2 regions of the Paenibacillus sp. S-38 genome follow, and region 1 is predicted to be linked to the other one. Evidence: riboswitches for the same ligand, from Rfam matches in the RefSeq annotation. Region 1 holds a riboswitch; the other holds the start of a gene.
What was found. A riboswitch is a leader RNA that binds a small molecule or an ion and turns the genes downstream of it on or off. The one in region 1 is predicted to bind FMN.
Positions count from the first base shown of each region.

Region 2: linked by a shared signal. The riboswitch ahead of ACP26L_RS17110 (DMT family transporter) and the one ahead of ribD (bifunctional diaminohydroxyphosphoribosylaminopyrimidine deaminase/5-amino-6-(5-phosphoribosylamino)uracil reductase RibD) in region 1 are both predicted to bind FMN.

Region 1 is NZ_CP187970.1:3,141,629-3,146,748, reverse strand. It holds gene ACP26L_RS14475 (bifunctional 3,4-dihydroxy-2-butanone-4-phosphate synthase/GTP cyclohydrolase II) at 1-46, opposite strand, end outside; gene ribE (riboflavin synthase) at 112-780, opposite strand; gene ribD (bifunctional diaminohydroxyphosphoribosylaminopyrimidine deaminase/5-amino-6-(5-phosphoribosylamino)uracil reductase RibD) at 810-1,925, opposite strand; FMN riboswitch at 2,309-2,480, opposite strand; gene ACP26L_RS14460 (peptidylprolyl isomerase) at 2,510-2,941, opposite strand; gene lysA (diaminopimelate decarboxylase) at 3,089-4,423, opposite strand; gene ACP26L_RS14450 (spore germination protein) at 4,707-5,120, opposite strand, start outside.
Region 2 is NZ_CP187970.1:3,708,160-3,713,279, reverse strand. It holds gene ACP26L_RS17125 (DMT family transporter) at 1-9, shown strand, start outside; gene ACP26L_RS17120 (DegV family protein) at 455-1,300, opposite strand; gene ACP26L_RS17115 (GAF domain-containing protein) at 1,509-1,988, shown strand; FMN riboswitch at 2,075-2,233, shown strand; gene ACP26L_RS17110 (DMT family transporter) at 2,369-3,355, shown strand; gene ACP26L_RS17105 (YhgE/Pip domain-containing protein) at 3,515-4,603, opposite strand; gene ACP26L_RS17100 (MarR family winged helix-turn-helix transcriptional regulator) at 4,637-5,068, opposite strand.

The DNA of each region.
Region 1 (5,120 bases):
GAAACTGGAAGTCCGAGGATGTTCCGTCTTGTTTTTCTTTTGTCATAAGATTTGCCCTCCTCCAGTACGGTGTTCTCCTTCTCCCCCGCCCAAGCCTGTCCGAAACGCTTCTTAGAGGAATCCGTTATCGCTCAAAAACTGCGCCGTCAGACGGCCTCCGGACCGGGAGGCGCCGGCGCCTTCCCCTCCACGGAATCCAAGAAGCCGCTCAATGTACTTGCCGAGCACGTCCGCTTCGAGATTCACTTCATCCCCCGGCTGCTTGAACTGCAGCACGGTCTCGGCAAGGGTGTGCGGAATAATGGACACCGAGAACTCGGCACCGTCCGCCTCCACTACCGTAAGAGAAATGCCGTCGATCGTAATGGAGCCGTGCGGCAGTACGTACTTGAGCAGTCCCGGGTCCTTAGGAGAGACCCGGAACACGACGGCGTTCGCCTCCGCGCTCCGGCCCGTGATCGTTCCCGTGGAGTCGACATGCCCTTGTACGATATGCCCACCGAACCGGCCGTTCGCCGCCATAGCCCGCTCCAGGTTTAAGGTGGAGCCCGCCGAAAGCCTCTCAAGATTCGTCCGGCGGAAGGTTTCGGGCATCACGTCAACCGTGAAAGAATCTTTGCCGTAAGCTACGACGGTCAAGCAAACTCCGTTGACCGCAATGCTGTCGCCGAGCTTCACGTCCTCAAGCACGCGTGATGCGGCAATGGTCAGCACCATGGCCTCCCCCTGCCTGGCGATCCGCCGCAGTGTTCCGATTTCTTCGATAATGCCTGTGAACATTCCTTATTCCTTCCTTTCGCCGCCGCACCCTAGCGGCCGGCAGCCTCATAGCTAGGATAACCTGTGAAGCAGACATCCTCCCCGTAGGTCTCCACGGTCATCCGTTCCAAACGGATCGCCTGGCGCATAGCGGGAAACCCGGCGAAGTCGAACGTACCGGGGGCCGCCGCCCCGCCGCCGATAATCTTCGGCGCGAAAAAGAGCACGAGCTTGTTGGCCAGCTGCCGCTCCAGGAACGCACCGGCCAGGCGGCCGCCCGCTTCCACCAGGACCGAGCCGATCTCGAGTTCCCCAAGATGCGCCAAGGCGGCCTCAAGATCGACGGCCGGCCCCGGGCCGCAGTCGATGACCTGCACGCCGAGCGCTTCGAGTTCCCGCCGGCGGCCTTCCGGCGCTTCCGCAGTCGTAAGCACGATCACGGGCGCCGCCCCGTCATGCAGCAGCTTCGCCTCCAGCGGGATGCGAAGCCCCGAGTCGGCGATCACACGGATCGGGGAGAGCCCGGGGACCGGAAGCCGGGTCGTCAGCTGCGGGTCATCGGCGATCACCGTGCCGACGCCCGTGAGGATCGCCTGGTGGCGGTGCCGCAGCGTATGCACGTAGCCGCGCGCGGACTCCCCGGTGATCCATTTGCTGTCGCCGCCCGCCGCCGCCACCTTGCCGTCCAGCGTGCTCGCCGTCTTGATCGTGACGAACGGCCGGCGGGTGACGATGTACTTGTTGAACGCCTCGTTCAGGGCTTCGGACTCTGCCGCGAGCACGCCTTCGGTGACCTCGATCCCCTGGGAGCGCAGACGCGCTATGCCTGTGCCGGCCACCAGGGGATTCGGGTCCACCGCGGCGACGACCACCCGCTTCACTCCCTCGCGGATCAGCCGGTCACTGCAGGGGCCTGTGCGGCCGTGATGGCTGCAGGGCTCCAGGGTCACATAGGCTGTACTTCCGGCCGCCTCGGCGCCAGCCATATTCAGCGCATGAACCTCAGCGTGTGCATCGCCCCGCTTCAGATGGGCGCCCATACCTACCACACGGCCGTCCTTGACCAGCACGCAACCCACCACCGGGTTGATGCCCGTTTGGCCCGCCGCCGCCGCGGCCAGCTGCAGTGCAATTCGCATATACGTTTCATCGTTCATGATACTCATGTTACTCCACTCCTCCCTGTCGTTTGTGCAAAGCAGCCTACCCCTTCAACCGCACACTGCTCCGCACTTTCTCCGGTAGTCTTCCCGGTAAACGCACGTAGACCCCTTTTGCCGAAGCAAAGAGGGGCCTTGGGAATTGCGGTATCGCGATAACGGCTGTACGAAAGTACACATGCGCGCCGGCTTAAATGCCGGAAGTCGCATGCGAAAGCTTGGATTAAGCTCATCCCGGAGGGAAAAGTACGGCTGAACGCAAACCGCCCTAAGACCGCCTGCACCGAAACAGACAATGCCCAACATCGCATGTCTGCGGCGGCGCAGCCAGCGGAGGCATCCCCGTTGTGCTCGCAGCTCTTCCCGGACCGGTCGTTCGATCCGTCTCGCTTCCCCTTCTCCCATCCAGACTATACTGTCGGTCTCGGAATTGCACCGAGTCCACCGGCTTCCTCCTGCGGTTCAGCAAGGAAGAAGCTCGGGTCACGGACTGAGTGCGGCTCTACTGCTGAGCCGCCCATCACCGCCGGTAGGGAATTTCACCCTGCCCCGAAGGTTCAAGCTATTCAATTGATACAGGAACGGAAAGATTACACTTCCACTACCTGCACCGTCTCCATTTTCTCGCGTCCTTTGAACGCATCCACATGCTCCATGCCTTTGACGACTTTGCCGAACACCGTGTGCTGGCCGTCAAGATGCGGCTGCGGCGCATAGCAGATGTAGAACTGGCTTCCGCCCGTGTTACGGCCGGCGTGAGCCATAGCCAGCGTTCCACGCTCATGCTTGTTCGGGTTGATCTCGCAGTTGATCGTGTATCCCGGGCCGCCTGTCCCGGTACCGTGCGGGCAGCCGCCTTGCGCTACGAAGCCCGGAATGACGCGGTGGAACGGAATGCCGTTGTAGAAACCGGAGTTTGCCAGCTTCTCGAAGTTCGCCACCGTGTTAGGCGCATCGTTCTCGAACAGGTCCAGTACGATTTCATTGCCGTCCGTCATCTTGATAATCGCTTGTTTTGCCATGATATGTACGCTCCTTAGCTTCTTGTCCATAATGGGTGGCCGCCAGTCCGGCGGCCGATCTACTCTATTCTACTATGAAACGGGCTCCTGCACAAATAGGCCGGCCGTCCCCGGGCTAACGGAGGATTCGGCCAAGCCCATCCGCACTTAAAGACTCTTGGCGACAGAACGCTGCATCCGCTCCGGAATCACGTCATTGCCCACCAGATTCTCGTATGTTTCTCGCTTCACAACGACTTCCGCCTGGCCTCCTTTGACGAAGACGACCGCGGGACGGCGAATCCGGTTGTAGTTGCTGGCCATGGCATAGTTGTATGCACCCGTGCTGCCTACAGCAAGCACGTCGCCCGACTTCACCGCCGGCAGCTCTACGTCCCAGATCAGCATATCGCCGCTCTCGCAGCACTTGCCCGCGATGGAGACCGTCTCTTCCACTGCCGCGTTCGCCCGGTTGGCCAGCAGCGCTTCGTATTTGGCGCCGTAGAGCGCCGGCCGCGGATTGTCGGTCATGCCTCCGTCCACGGCGACATACTTGCGCACGCCCGGAATATCCTTATAGGTGCCGACCGTATAAAGCGTAGTTCCGGCTTCGCCGACAATGCTGCGGCCCGGCTCGGTCCAAATCTCCGGCAGCGGGTAGCCGTGCCGGCTGAACGTCGTCTTCACCGCATCCGTAATGGCGCGCACATACTCCGCGACAGGCAGAGGCGTATCTCCTCCAACATAGCGGATGCCGAAGCCTCCCCCGAGGTTGATCACCGGGAAGAGGACGCCAAGCTCCTCACGCATGCGTACTGCGAAGTTCGTCATCTTGTCTACAGCCAGCTCGAAGCCGCCTACCTCAAAAATCTGAGAGCCAATATGGGAATGAATGCCGAGCAGTTCGACATGCGGGAGCGCGGCAGCGTTCTCCACCGCCTGCTTAGCCGCCCCGTTGCCGAGGTCAAATCCGAACTTGGAGTCTTCCTGTCCGGTCGATATGAATTCATGCGTATGCGCGTCCACCCCGGGCGTGATCCGCAGCAGGATCTTCATCTTCTGCTTCTTCTCGCCGGCAATGGCGTTCAGCATCGCAAGCTCTACGAAATTGTCCACGACAATGCAGCCGATCTTGGCGTCAACCGCCATCTCCAGCTCCTGCGGCGTCTTGTTGTTGCCATGGAAGTGAATCCGCTCCGCCGGAAACCCGGCCTGCAGCGCGGTATACAGCTCGCCGTCCGAGACGACGTCTAGGGACATGCCTTCTTCCTCCACGATCCGGCACATGGCCATGACGCAGAAGGCTTTGCTGGCATAGGCTACCTGGAACGGCAGGCCCGAAGCGCGGAAAGCGTCCACGAATTCACGGCAGCGCTGACGGATCAGCTCTTCGTCCATGACATACAGGGGGGTGCCCCACTTCGCGGCCAGCTCGACCGTGTCGCAGCCGCCGATCTCCAAATGTCCTTGCCCGTTGATTTTACTTGTGCCGTGTAGATACATCGTGTCCTGCCCCTTTTTCCCCTTGAAACAAACCTCCCGCCTTGAAAGGACGGAGGATGCATATGGATAATAAAGTAATAGTCCTATCGTTTTACATTACATTAAAAGTACCATATGTCCCCCGGGTTGACAACAGTTAAGATCACCCGCCTGCCCGCACTTCATGAGCATGCGGGAAGGGGCGCTGGCGCGCCGCAGCACAAAGAGAGTCCCTTGCCGGGACTCTCTAAGGGCACTTACCCGTAAGCTGCCCGCCCTCTGTTCATCTGTCCCCGTCCGGCCGTTACTTTGCGGGCTGCCTTGTACGGTCCGACGTCTTATTCAGACTCATACGGGTCTTCATCGTAAGGAAGGGGCGCCGCACCAGGATATCGTACATTGCCTTCAGATTGAAGGGGATGAACGGCCACATGTACGGGGTGTTGTAGGAGCGCTGCAGCGACAGGAACACCACCAGGAAGGTGGATGCCAGCACGAAACCCGGCACGCGGAAGATTGCGGCGGCCGCCAGCAGGCCCAGCCTTGTGATCCGGTTGGCCAGCGAAAGCTCATAGCTGGGGGTGGCGAACGTGCCGACCGCCGCTACGGCCAGGTACATGATGACTTCGTTGACGAAAAGCCCCGTCTTGACTGCAATATCCCCGATCATGATCGCCGCGACCAGGCCCATCGCCGTGGCCAGCGGCGTCGGCGTATG
Region 2 (5,120 bases), 570 kb from region 1:
AGCGCTTAGCCGCTGCCTGATGTGCCAAATGCGCCGATCTCTCAAGGGGATAGGCGCTTTTTTATTTTGCTGCGCTGCATCCGCTTATTCGTGCATATCACTGGTCACAATCCAGTTACACTGTATACGGCGTCTCCATACACGCCGGCGAAGGCGATGGTGCCGGACCGATTTCCTCCACCGGCCTCCGGCTAACCTCCCCCAGGCTCCTCCCGGTAATGACGGATATCTCCGTGCAGCTCAATCTCCATTCCCGCCGCCCCTTTCCAGCTGACTCCCAGCCAGTATATCACTTCGCCTCCCTCTTGGTAAAAAATGCTGAAAGTCTCCGCCTCGATGGCAGCTTCAGGGCCGCCTGACCCACACGAAATGCCCCATAGTCAAAAAAACGGCTCCCTCCTGGGAACCGGTTTCAATGCGCTTATGATCTTGTCCTCATCCTGCTGTTGTGTACCTATGCATAGCTGACGACGATCCCGCCCTCGCCTGCATACGTGCCGATGACCGGCCCGACCTCCGCGATGAAGACCTCCCGGAACGGGTGCTTCGCGAGAATGCGGTCCAGAATGCCGCGCACCTCTTCCTCCGTGGTGCTGTGGGCGATCCCGAGCACCCTGCCGTCCGCAGGGCCGCCAAGCTCATCGAACTTGTCGATCAGCCGCGCCAGCGCGTTCTTTTTGCCGCGGACCTTCTCTACGACTTCGACGGTTCCTTCCAAGCTCGCCTGCATGAAGAGCTTGATGTTGAGCACAGAAGCAATCGCCCCCTTCGCCTGGTTGAGGCGCCCGCCCTTCACGAGATTCTCGAGCGTATCAAGATAAAAAAGCGTTCCGGAGCCTAAGGCAATCGCGTATGCTGCCGCCACCACGTCGTCAAACGGCTTGCCCGCCTGGATTTCCTGCCAGCAGCGGTAGGCGACCAGCGCCTGCCCGATGGAACCCGTGCGCGTATCGATCACTTCAATGCGCCGCCCGCTGTTTTCCTCGAGCACCATTTCTTTGGCCAGGACGGCATGCTGATACGTACTGCTGAGCCCTGAAGACAGCGCGATTACCAGGATATCGTCGCCAGGATATTGGTTGAAGGCCTCTACAAAATCTTGGGGACTCGGACTCGCTGTTTTGGGAAGAACGGAATTTGTTTTTATGTTGGAATAAAAGGCCTGCATGCCAAGGCGCAGATCGAATGGTTCGTTTCCGAACGTGACGTGCAGCGGAACGATGTGCAGCCCGCACTTTTCAGGCATGCCCTGAGGAAAATCGGCTCCGCCGTCCGTAATGATCCTGATGGTCAACCTCATCACTCATTTCTTAGATGTAGAGGGCTTTCACCCTGCTTCGATTATGACATGAGGCGTAAGGGGTGAACAACCACTTTTTGCCCTCCGGCCCGCCTGCAGCCCGCGTTCTTAACAGCTCTGTCAAAATCTTGCCAAGAACTTCATGAAAGGCCCGGCAAAATGCGTTACAATGGAGGGGTTCGACATTACCAGGAAAGAAGGAATCCCCATGTTTCAATCCCTGACCTACTCCGGCACGCGGGAAGAACAGTACGCGGCTTTGTGCTCGCAGCTCGCCGCGCTGGTCGCGGACGAAAGCTCCCGCATTGCCAACCTGGCCAACGTCTCGGCGCTCCTGAACCAGTTCCTCGGCCGCGTCAACTGGGTGGGCTTTTACCTCATAGAGAACAACGAGCTCGTGCTCGGGCCGTTCCAGGGCCTGCCGGCCTGCGTGCGGATCCCGCTCGGCAAGGGCGTCTGCGGCACCTCCGCCTCCCGCCGGGAAACCGTGCGCGTGGCCGACGTCCACGAGTTCCCGGGGCATATCGCCTGCGATGCGGCTTCGCAGTCGGAGATCGTCGTGCCGATCCTGAAGGACGGCGAGCTGCTCGGCGTGCTCGATATCGACAGCCCGGAGAAGAACCGGTTCGACGAAGAGGACCAGGCCGGTCTGGAAGCGTTCGTCCGGACCCTGGCGGCGGCGCTGTAAGCCCTTTTCTGAAAATTTTCTGAAAAAAGGCCCAATACCGTCTTGTCAGGTCGGCTTACCTGTGTTAGTATTCCATGTAATTGAATATGAACCTTCGGGGCAGGGTGCAATTCCCTACCGGCGGTGATGATACGTTCGTGTATCTCAGCCCGCGACTCCCGCGCTTCCGGCTTCGTGCCGGGGACGGGACTGACTTGGTGAGAACCCAAGGCCGACGGTGACAGTCCGGATGGGAGAAGGTGAAGAATGGCTTGTTCAAAAAATGAATTTTGAACAAGTTTATTCGTCGATGCCCCCACTGTGTTATCTGCAGCGGGGGCATTTACTTTCGAAAGGAAGGTTCAATTCAAACACCACATCATTCTTGGGAGGTTTTTGAATTGGCAAACGCAGTCAGCAGTCTCAGCAGCAAAAGCATGACCTGGAGCCGGACCCGCGGCTCGCTTGGCATCTGGTATGTGGCCCTCGGGGCCGTCCTGTGGGGGCTCGATCCCCTGTTCCGCATCCTGCTCCTCGAGAGCTTCACATCGGCCCAGATCGTCTTCATCGAGCATGTGCTGCTCGCTTTCGTCGCCGTCCCGCTGCTCCTCAAGCACCGCCGGTCGCTCGGCGGCAAATGGAGCTGGGGCGTGATCGGCGCCCTGCTCTTCATCTCCTGGGGCGGCTCGGCGATCGCCACGGTGCTCTTCACGGCCGCCTTCTCGCACGGCAATGCCAATGCGATCCTGCTGCTGCAGAAGCTGCAGCCCCTGTTTGCAATCATCCTGGCGCGCGTGCTTCTGAAGGAAGCCCTGCCGTCCCGGTTCTTCACGTACCTGGCCCTCGCACTGGCCGGTACTTATCTGCTCACCTTCGGCTTCGCCGCACCGCAGCTCGGCTGGACGGATCTCGGCACGGTCGCCTGCCTCTTCTCGATCCTCGCCGCCTCCCTCTGGGGCGGATCGACGGTGATGGGCAAATACCTGCTCGGCAAGGGGCTGGACTTCCCGGTCGTGACGTCCCTGCGCTTCCTGCTGGCGCTGCCCCTGCTGTCCGCCCTGCTGGCGGTCAGCGGAGACGCCTGGGCGGTGACCGGCAGTGCCGGCGCGCTGACCGTCATCGGTATCAACTTGCTCTTCCAGGCGTTCTTCCCGGGGCTGCTCAGCTTGCTCCTGTACTACAAGGGGCTGTCCAGCACGAAGGCATCCTACGCGACCCTCGCGGAGCTGTCCTTCCCGGCGGTCGGTATCCTCGTGAACTGGCTGGTGTTCCACCAGGCTCTCACCGCCGGCCAGCTCGTCGGCTTCGTCCTGATCTGGTCCACGCTGTGGTTCATGACCCGAAATCAGGAGCAGAATGAGCCGATCCAAGGCGCAGCGGCGGCCTAAGGGCCTGAACAAGCGCATCACAGCCACAGAGCTTCATTCAGCGGGCTCCGCCACCGTCGTGGCGGGGCCCTTTTTCTATACATATAAGAACGTCAAAAAGAGAGTCCCTCCTTTATTGGAAGAACTCTCTCTTTGGGTCTGCCAGTGGAATACCCCGGCTTAAGCCGCAGACTGTGCCGGGACAACCGCAGGCGCCTCCTTGATCCCCGCGATCCGAAGCACGCTGAGCCCCCAGGCGGTTAAGGTGATTAGAACAAGGGAAACCGCATATTCCGTTAAAGAACCTCCGCCATACACCAGATTCATCGCCCCCTGGACCCCATTGGGAACCGGGAGGAAAGCCCCCAGATGACGGTACAGCGGAGAGAGCATCGAAGCGGCGATAATGTTCCCAGCCGTCATGAGCTGGATCGGGATCAGGAAGATGTTAAAGAGCGGCCCCGCATTGCCGAAGAGCACGAAGGCGAGCTGTGTCACGGCGATGCATGCGGCAAATACGAGCATCTCAAAGCCCCACACCTGCCAGAAGCTTCCCTTTACGGTCAGGAACAGCTTGCAGATCACAGCCAGCACGAGCGGCACGATAACGGTGACCGCAGCGAGGATGATCTGCCGCCCAAAGAACAGCCGCCACCGGCCATACTGCCGCTTCAGGATCTGGGAGGCAAGATTGAACTGGATGTTCATCGTCATCACGGCAATATAAGGCAGGAAGCCAAGGATCATCGGCAGCATCGAGGTGGAGAAGTCCGAGACGCCGTTCATCTTCACAATCTCCGCCTGGATCGGAAGCGGCTTCGCATCCGGGACCACGACCGTGTTAAGCTGGGCCGTGAGTTTGCCCGCCATGCCCTCCATCACTGACTTCACCATCTCGGAATTGCGCTCATTGACATAATACGTCAGCTTCGCATGGCCGCGCTCCTTCGCCTCAGCCGATACATCGGCAGGGATGACGATCACCATATCCGTCTCCCCCTCATTCAGCTTCGCCAGCGCATCCCGGCGGGACGATTCGATCTCCGTCTGGAACGGTGCATGCTGAGACACATAATCCGCTAGGGCTGTCCCCTTCTGCGCATCCTCATTCACCAGACCGATATGAAGCCGGTCGATCCGCTCCGTCGCTCCGCTGTACCCCGTCATCCAGATGATTGTGAAGATCATCGGCACGAAGATCGCAAACACGAGGCCTACCCGGGTCGGTACCAATTGAAGCAGGGATTTTACAGTTGATTTCAATTCCATCCATCCTTTTCTCTCTCTGGCTGCCAAACTCTACTACTTTACCAAATTGCGGTTAATCTTGTTGATGATCCGAATCAATTCCTTGAACTCTTCCTGCGTTACGCCATCCAATGCCTGAACATACATTTGGTCGGAATAGGCCTGCAGGTCTGCACGCTTGCTGTCTGCTTCCTCCGTGAGACGGAGCACAAAAGCCCTGCGGTCGGCCGGATCCGGTTCCCGGCGCACCCAGCCTTTGCTCTCAAGCTTCTCGATAATCTTGCCGACCGTCGGCTGGTCTTTATACATCACTTCAGCCAGTTTCTTCTGGCTGATCCCGTCCCGCATACTGAGCTGCATCAGTGCCCCGAACTGCTCCGGCGTAAGATCGAGAGGCTTCATATGCGTGCTCATGACTCTCTTAATCAGTGAAGCCGTTGTATTCAGGATAAATCCGAGCGAATGTTCCTCATGATCGAACTGCATCCCGGTATCGCTGCCCCTTTCTAAATTAATATGTATACTTATTATATGTACA